2 regions of the Oerskovia jenensis genome follow, and region 2 is predicted to be linked to the other one. Evidence: predicted binding sites of a transcription regulator. Region 2 holds the regulator's gene; the other holds the start of a gene.
The links. Region 2 encodes HspR, which represses chaperone genes until heat shock. Its sites were predicted from a motif close to AAGTTGAGTCNNNNNGACTCAACTT; they were not measured.
Positions count from the first base shown of each region.

Region 1: JOD49_RS10120 (Hsp20/alpha crystallin family protein) is a predicted target of HspR. The motif match lies at 2,144-2,168, and genes of this name have one in related genera.

Region 1 covers NZ_JAFBBO010000001.1:2,249,241-2,252,635, reverse strand. Annotated here, with positions in the region: gene JOD49_RS10130 (hypothetical protein) at 1-603, shown strand, start outside; gene JOD49_RS10125 (SDR family NAD(P)-dependent oxidoreductase) at 734-1,579, shown strand; gene JOD49_RS10120 (Hsp20/alpha crystallin family protein) at 1,688-2,104, opposite strand; gene JOD49_RS10115 (class I SAM-dependent methyltransferase) at 2,209-2,814, opposite strand; gene JOD49_RS10110 (SDR family oxidoreductase) at 3,068-3,395, opposite strand, start outside.
Region 2 covers NZ_JAFBBO010000001.1:3,011,720-3,015,114, forward strand. Annotated here, with positions in the region: gene grpE (nucleotide exchange factor GrpE) at 1-101, shown strand, start outside; gene JOD49_RS13575 (DnaJ C-terminal domain-containing protein) at 284-1,306, shown strand; gene JOD49_RS13580 (heat shock protein transcriptional repressor HspR) at 1,351-1,848, shown strand; gene JOD49_RS13585 (DUF1540 domain-containing protein) at 2,056-2,364, shown strand; gene JOD49_RS13590 (hypothetical protein) at 2,489-3,256, opposite strand.

The sequences.
Region 1 (3,395 bases), 760 kb from region 2:
CCGCACGAGATCGGGTTCGACGGCGACGCGATCGACTGGGAACGCGTCCTCGAGGTGCGCACGCAGCCCGCGTGGACGAGCCTGTCGGCCGACGCGCTCGAGGCGAACTTCGCGCAGTACCTGCGCGTGATCCCGCGCCTGCCGGGGCGCGGCTGGGTCCTGGGAAAGATCTCGGAGCTGCTCGTCTCGCTCTACCTGAGCGTCGTCCCGCTGCCCGACGACGCCGCTCACCTCCTGGAGTCCGGCGGCACCGCGGGCGAGGCGCCGGGTGGCGGCCCGGCGACCGCGCGGACCACCTCGTTCACCCGGCGGACCGTGACTCAGATCCACTACAAGCGGCGCCTCGGCGAGGGGGAGCGGCAGGCGACCACGACGTCGGTCCTGCTGCAGCTCGCGTTCCCGGAGTCGACCGACGCGATGCTCGCGCTCGCGGCCGAGCGGGGCGTGCGGGTCGTGCACGTCCCGGTCGACGAGGGCGAGATGGGCGCGACGATCAAGCGGGCCGCGGCGTGGCGCTCGACCGCGCTGGGGCTACGGGACCGCTTCGCGCGAGAGGCCGACGCGGCACCGTCGCCCGACCCGGCGCCCGAGCCCGTCGTCTAGCCGGGGGCTCGGCCGACGCCACGGCCGGGCGCCGTGGCGCGCCGGGCGGTCGTGCGCGGTCTACGCTCCGTGAGGGCGCGGCGGCACAGGGCGCGGGCGCGGCGACGGCACGGACGAGGCGGGGTGGCACATGGCACGCAGGACGATCGTCATCACGGGAGCGAGCGACGGGATCGGGGCGGCGGCGGCCCGGGCGCTCACCGAGGACGGGCACGAGGTCGTCGTCGTGGGGCGCTCGCCCGAGAAGACCGCGGCGGTCGCACGCGAGCTGGGCGCCGACTTCTTCGTGGCGGACTTCGCGCGCCTGGCCGAGGTGCGGTCGCTCGCCGCGCAGCTACGAGACCGCTACGAGCGGATCGACGTCCTCGCGAACAACGCGGGCGGCATCATGGCCGACCGTCAGGTCTCCGAGGACGGTCACGAGTTGACGTTCCAGGTCAACCACCTCGCACCGTTCCTCCTCACGACGCTGCTGCTCGACCGGTTGGAGGAGAGCCGCGCGAGCGTCCTCAGCACGAGCAGCGCCGCGCACCGGCTGTTCAGCGACTTCCACGTCGACGACCTCGAGTCCGAGCGGTCCTACGCGCCCAACACCGCGTACGGCAACGCGAAGCTCGCCGTGAACCTGTTCACGCGCGAGCTCGACCGCCGGTACCGGGCGGCGGGCGTCTCGGCGGCGTCGTTCCACCCGGGCGTGGTCGCGACGAACTTCGCCGCGACGTCGACGAGCAGCATGCGCGTCATGTACCAGACGGTGCTGAGCCGATTCCTCACGTCCTCGGCCAAGGGGGCCGACACGCTCGTGTGGCTCGCGACGACGACCCCGGGCGTCGACTGGGAGCCGGGGAGCTACTACGTCAAGCGCAAGGTCGCGACCACCCACCCGCTCGTGAGCGACCCGCGCCTGGCGGCCGACCTGTGGGCCCGGAGCGCGGCGATGGTCGCCGACGACGGCGCCCCGGGAGCGGCGGCCTGACGATGCCCGGACAGCACGACGGGCCCGGTGCTCTCGCACCGGGCCCGTCGACTCACCTCGCCACGGGCCGAAGGGGGGTGACCTGCGGCGGGGAGGTCTGGAGGACCGTCAGGACGCGGAGGTCGTGACCTCGATGCGCTGCGGCGTCGTGCCGGCGTAGACGCCGGCGACGGTGACGGTCAGGACTCCTGCGTCGTAGCGGGCGCTGATCGCGCTCGCGTCGGCAGGCTGGGGGAGGGTCACGACGCGGTGGAACGCGCCGTAGCGGACCTCGCGGACTCGGCGGCCCTCGGTCTCCTCGGCCCGCTCGTCCTTGCGCTCGCCGCGCACGACGAGCTTGCGGCCCTCGACCTCGACCGTGACGTCCTGCGCCGGGTCGATGCCCGGCAGGTCGAAGCGCGCGACCAGGTCGTTGCCGTCCTGGAAGACGTCGGCGTGAGCCGGGACGCCTGCCACGGGGCGGGCGGTGAGCAGGTCGCGCAGGGCGCGGTCGAACGCGGGGGCGGTGGTCAGGGTGGCGGTCATGGTGACTCCTTCGGTCGGTGCGGAACCTCTGACCGGTACAACTTGAGTCACCCACGCTCAATTCCGGATCGGCGTTCGCCCTGGACGAACGACCACCCGACGTGTCAGCCCAGTACCGCGACCAGGAAGTCGGAGTCCTCGGCGAACGGTCGCAGGTCCCACGTCGAGAGCCTGAGCTGGACCTCGAGCCCGGCCTCGGCGGCGTCGGCGAAGAAGTCGTCGAACGCGTACCCGCGCCCGGCCCCGAACCCGACGACGGCCCGCCCGCCCGGTGCCAGGTGGGCCCGGAAGCGGCGCAGCACCGCGACCTCGGTGCCGGGCGCGAGGAAGGTCACGACGTTCCCCGCGCACACGATCAGGTCGAACGGCTCGGCGATGCCCGCTGCGGGCAGGTCGAGCTCGGCGATGTCCCCGACGAGCCACGTCGAACCGGGGTGGTCGGCCTGAGCGGCCTCGATGAGCACGGGGTCGACGTCGACGCCCACCACGACGTGCCCGCGCGCCGCGAGCTCGGCACCGACGCGCCCCGGGCCGCTGCCCGCGTCGAGGATGCGGGCGCCGCGGGGAACCATCGCGTCGACCAGCCGGGCCTCGCCCGCGAGGTCGGCGCCCTGGGCGGCCATGGCGCGGAACCGCTCGATGTACCAGGTCGAGTGGGACGGGTTCACGGCGGTCTTCTGCTCCCAGCGGGTGGGGTTGGCCTTGCTCACCGGTGGCTCCTCGGGGTCGGGCGGGGCCCTGAACGGGCTCGGCGGCGGCCACGAGAGCGGGCCACCGCACCTTCGACCGTACCCCCACCGGGTACGACGCCGGAGACCGTCCAGTGTCGACCGGACCCGGTCTCACCGACCGGACCTGGACCCCTCACTCACCACGAGGTTGCCCACGGTCGAGAACGGGATCGAGGTCGGCATCGGCGGCAGAACGACCTCAACCCCGTTCTCGGCACCCCGGGACACCCGGCTAGCGGCCGAAGACCTCCAGGACCGGCGTCTCGCCGTCGACGAAACGGATGAACTGCCCCACGGTCGACGGCGAGCGCAGGGCCTGCGCGACGACCAGGGCGACGTTGCCGCGCGACGTCTTCCCCTCGTGCGCGTCGACCGTGATCATGCCGGTCGGCTCGTCGGTCGTCAGGGTGCCGGGGCCCAGGATCGTCCAGTCCAGGTCGGTGCCGCGCAGGTGGTCGTCGGCTGCGAGCTTGGCGTCGGCGTACGGGAAGAAGCTGTTGTCCTTCGCGATCCCGTGGTCCGGCACCGAGCCGATCCACGACACCATGACGTAGCGCGAG
Region 2 (3,395 bases):
AGGCCACGTCGGCCACGGTCAACATGGTCATCGAGCCGGGCTACCGGATCGGCGAGAAGATCGTGCGCGCCGCGCGCGTCTCGGTCGTCGGACCGGAGTAGAAACGGAAGGTGGGTGCCAGGTCCTGCGGGACAGGGCACCCACCGGACCCGGGACGCCCGACGGCGGAGCGCACCTTCCGCGTGAAGGTGACCTCCGCCGTCGGGCCCCGGGAGCACGACCACTATCGATGTAAGCACCACCACCGGCCCCGGGGCCGGTGAGACCTACGAGAGGAGGCGCCTTGACCGGTCAGGACTGGATCGAGAAGGACTTCTACGCCGCGCTGGGCGTCCCCAAGGATGCCGACGACGCCGCGATCAAGAAGGCGTACCGCAAGCTGGCCCGCACCTATCACCCCGACCAGAACCAGGGTGACGCGAAGGCCGAGGCGAAGTTCAAGGAGATCGGCGAGGCCTACGCGGTCCTGTCCGACGCCGAGCAGCGCCAGCAGTACGACGCGATCCGTGCCATGGCCGGCGGGGGCGCCCGCTTCTCCGCAGGAGCCGGCGGACCCGCCGGTGGCGCCGGAGGGTTCGAGGACATCTTCGGCGGCATGTTCGGCGGCGGTGGCGGCGGAGGTGGGGGAGGCCGCGTGCGGTACTCCACCCAGACCGGCGGTGGCGGCGGCTTCGAGGACATCCTCGGGTCGATGTTCGGCGGCGGGGGAGGCCAGACCGGCTTCCGCCCCAACGCCGGGTACCAGCGCCCGCAGGCGGGCGCCGACGTGCACTCGTCGGCCACGCTCGGGTTCCGGCCCGCCGTCGAGGGCTCGACCGTCAACGTCACGACCGAGGGCCGCACCATCACGGCGCGCATCCCGGCCGGCGTCCGCGACGGCCAGAAGATCCGGCTGCGCGGCAAGGGCCGACCCGGCGTCGCGGGCGGCCCACCCGGCGACCTGGTCATCACGGTGCACGTCACGCCGCACCCCGTGTTCTCGGTCGACGAGAAGCACAACCTGCGCCTGACCGTCCCCGTGACGTTCGCGGAGGCAGCCCTCGGCGCGACCATCGAGGTCCCGACGCTCGACGGCAAGCCCGTCAAGGTCAAGGTCCCCGCGGGCACGCCGTCCGGCCGCACGCTGCGCGTCAAGGGCAAGGGCGTCAAGACCGCCAAGGCGACGGGCGACCTGCTCGTCACGATCCAGGTCGTGGTGCCGCAGAAGCTCTCGAAGGCCGCCAAGGAGGCCGTCGAGGCGCTCGCCGCCGCGACCGACGGCGAGAACGACGTACGTTCCGACCTGTTCGGGCGCGCGGCCGAGTAACGGGCGGGCGACCAGCAGGCACGAGGAAGAGCGAGGAGGAGAGCATGGCGAGGAACGAGGCCCCCACGGGGAGCCAGATCCCGTTCAACGCGTACGACGACGCCCCCGTGCTCGCCATCTCGCAGGCCGCGACCCTGGCCGGGATGCACCCGCAGACGCTGCGTCAGTACGACCGGCTGGGACTCGTGACCCCGCGCCGCACCATGGGGCGTGGTCGCCGCTACTCCCAGCGGGACGTGGCCAAGCTCCTCGAGGTCCAGCGGCTCTCCCAGGAGGAGGGCATCAACCTCGCGGGCATCCGCCGTATCCTCGCGCTCGAGGAGCAGGTGAGTCGGCTCGAGTCCCGCCTCGACGCGTTGTCCGCCCGGCTCGAGGGAGGACGCGTGTTCGCGGCCGGGGTGAGCGGCGACGTCGTCGTGGTGCCCCGTGGACGCCGCGTGCGGCGCTCGCGGGGGGAGGAGACGGGGGCAGGCGGCCAGGTCGTCGGTGAGGCGACGGAGGCGCGGGCCCTCGTCCTGTGGCGTCCCGGCCGGGGCTCCTGACCCTTCCCGTGCCCCCCGCCCGACCCGGTGGGCTCGCCCGCACCTGAATCCTCCGGGCGCAATTACGTGCGGTGTGCGTGACGTAAAAATGGCGGAATTCCGCCGAAGTGAGTGAGGCCTTGCTTCCTATACACAGGATGCGCGAAGGAATACCGTGAAGGAATTGCACGGTTGAACGCCCCTGTCCTTCGAGCAAGGAGAAGTCCCATGAGCAGCCTGATGGAGATGCCCCAGGTCGTCGAGTGTTCGATCGACGGATGCGGATACAACCACGAGCACGGCTGCCACGCCGGCGCCGTGACGATCGCCGCGCACGGCAGCGAGGCCGAGTGCGCCACGTTCATCCCCCTGACCGCCAAGGGCGGTCTGGACAAGGTCATCGCCCACGTCGGTGCCTGCCAGCGCGGCGAGTGCGCGCACAACGAGTCGCTCGAGTGCAACGCCTCCTCGATCCGCGTCGGAGCCGGCCCCCAGGGCGCGGACCACGCCGACTGCCTGACCTACAGCCCCCGCTGACCCTCGCGCCGTCCCCCCACGCGCGATTCCCCCACGACGCCCCGTCGTCCCTCGCCGGACGACGGGGCGTCGTGGCGTGCGGGGGGACTCGCCGGGCGGCCGGAGCACCCGACGACCGCGTGGTCTAGCGAGAGAGGTCGTGAAGCATCTTCGCCGCGTCGGCATGCTGCGCGGGAAGGGGCTCGACCCAGATGCGGGGCGGGCGCCGGAGGATCGCCGTCACGCCGAACGTGAGCGCGATGCGTTCGATCCTGTGCCGGAGCTCCGCACGGACCGGGCCGACGTCGGCCGTGCGAGCGCAGAGCGCCGCGTAGATCCCGCCACCGAGCGTCGCGACCGGGTGCCCGAGGCCGAACGTCTCGGTCAGCACCTTGCCCATGGCTGCCGCGCGGGCGACCTTCTGCCAGCCGTCGATGCGTTCGACCGCGACGTCCACCAGGACGAGGCAGTGCGTGGTCGGAGCCGGCGTCCCCAGGCGGTCGGCCAGTCCGTAGGTCTCCTGGAGGCGCTGGACGAGGTAGGGGACCGTGACGAGCCCCGATCGAGGATCGGTCGTCGGCGGAGCGCCCGGAACCACCTCGTTGCCCACGGCCCACCCGGTGCTGACTGCCCGCAGCACGCGAAGATCGGGAGCGGTGCCCCAGAGGTCGAACAAGCAGGTCAGGTCGTCGATCGTCTCGCCGATGCTGATCCCGTCGCGGCCGCGGGCCTCACCGAGCCGCTCGGCCGCAGCGGCCGGGCAGCGGGAGTCCGTGAGCGCCTCGACGAGCGCCTCGACGGCAGGGTGGTACCAGTCGCCTGGCCGCAGCCAGACGCTGTTCGTGCTGGCCGCCTGCCACTCGTCGAGCAGCGAGGCGACGGCTGGCTCGGGGTAGCCAGGTCGTAGGTCCATACCTATGAGACGTGTGAGGCCCGTGCTCATGACGCGACAGCGGCGTCCTGATTCTCTTTCATCCACTCGACACACCGACGGACATGCAGCACATTCCGTCGGTTCTGTCATCCTGACAGACGGACAAGACGGGCGAAAC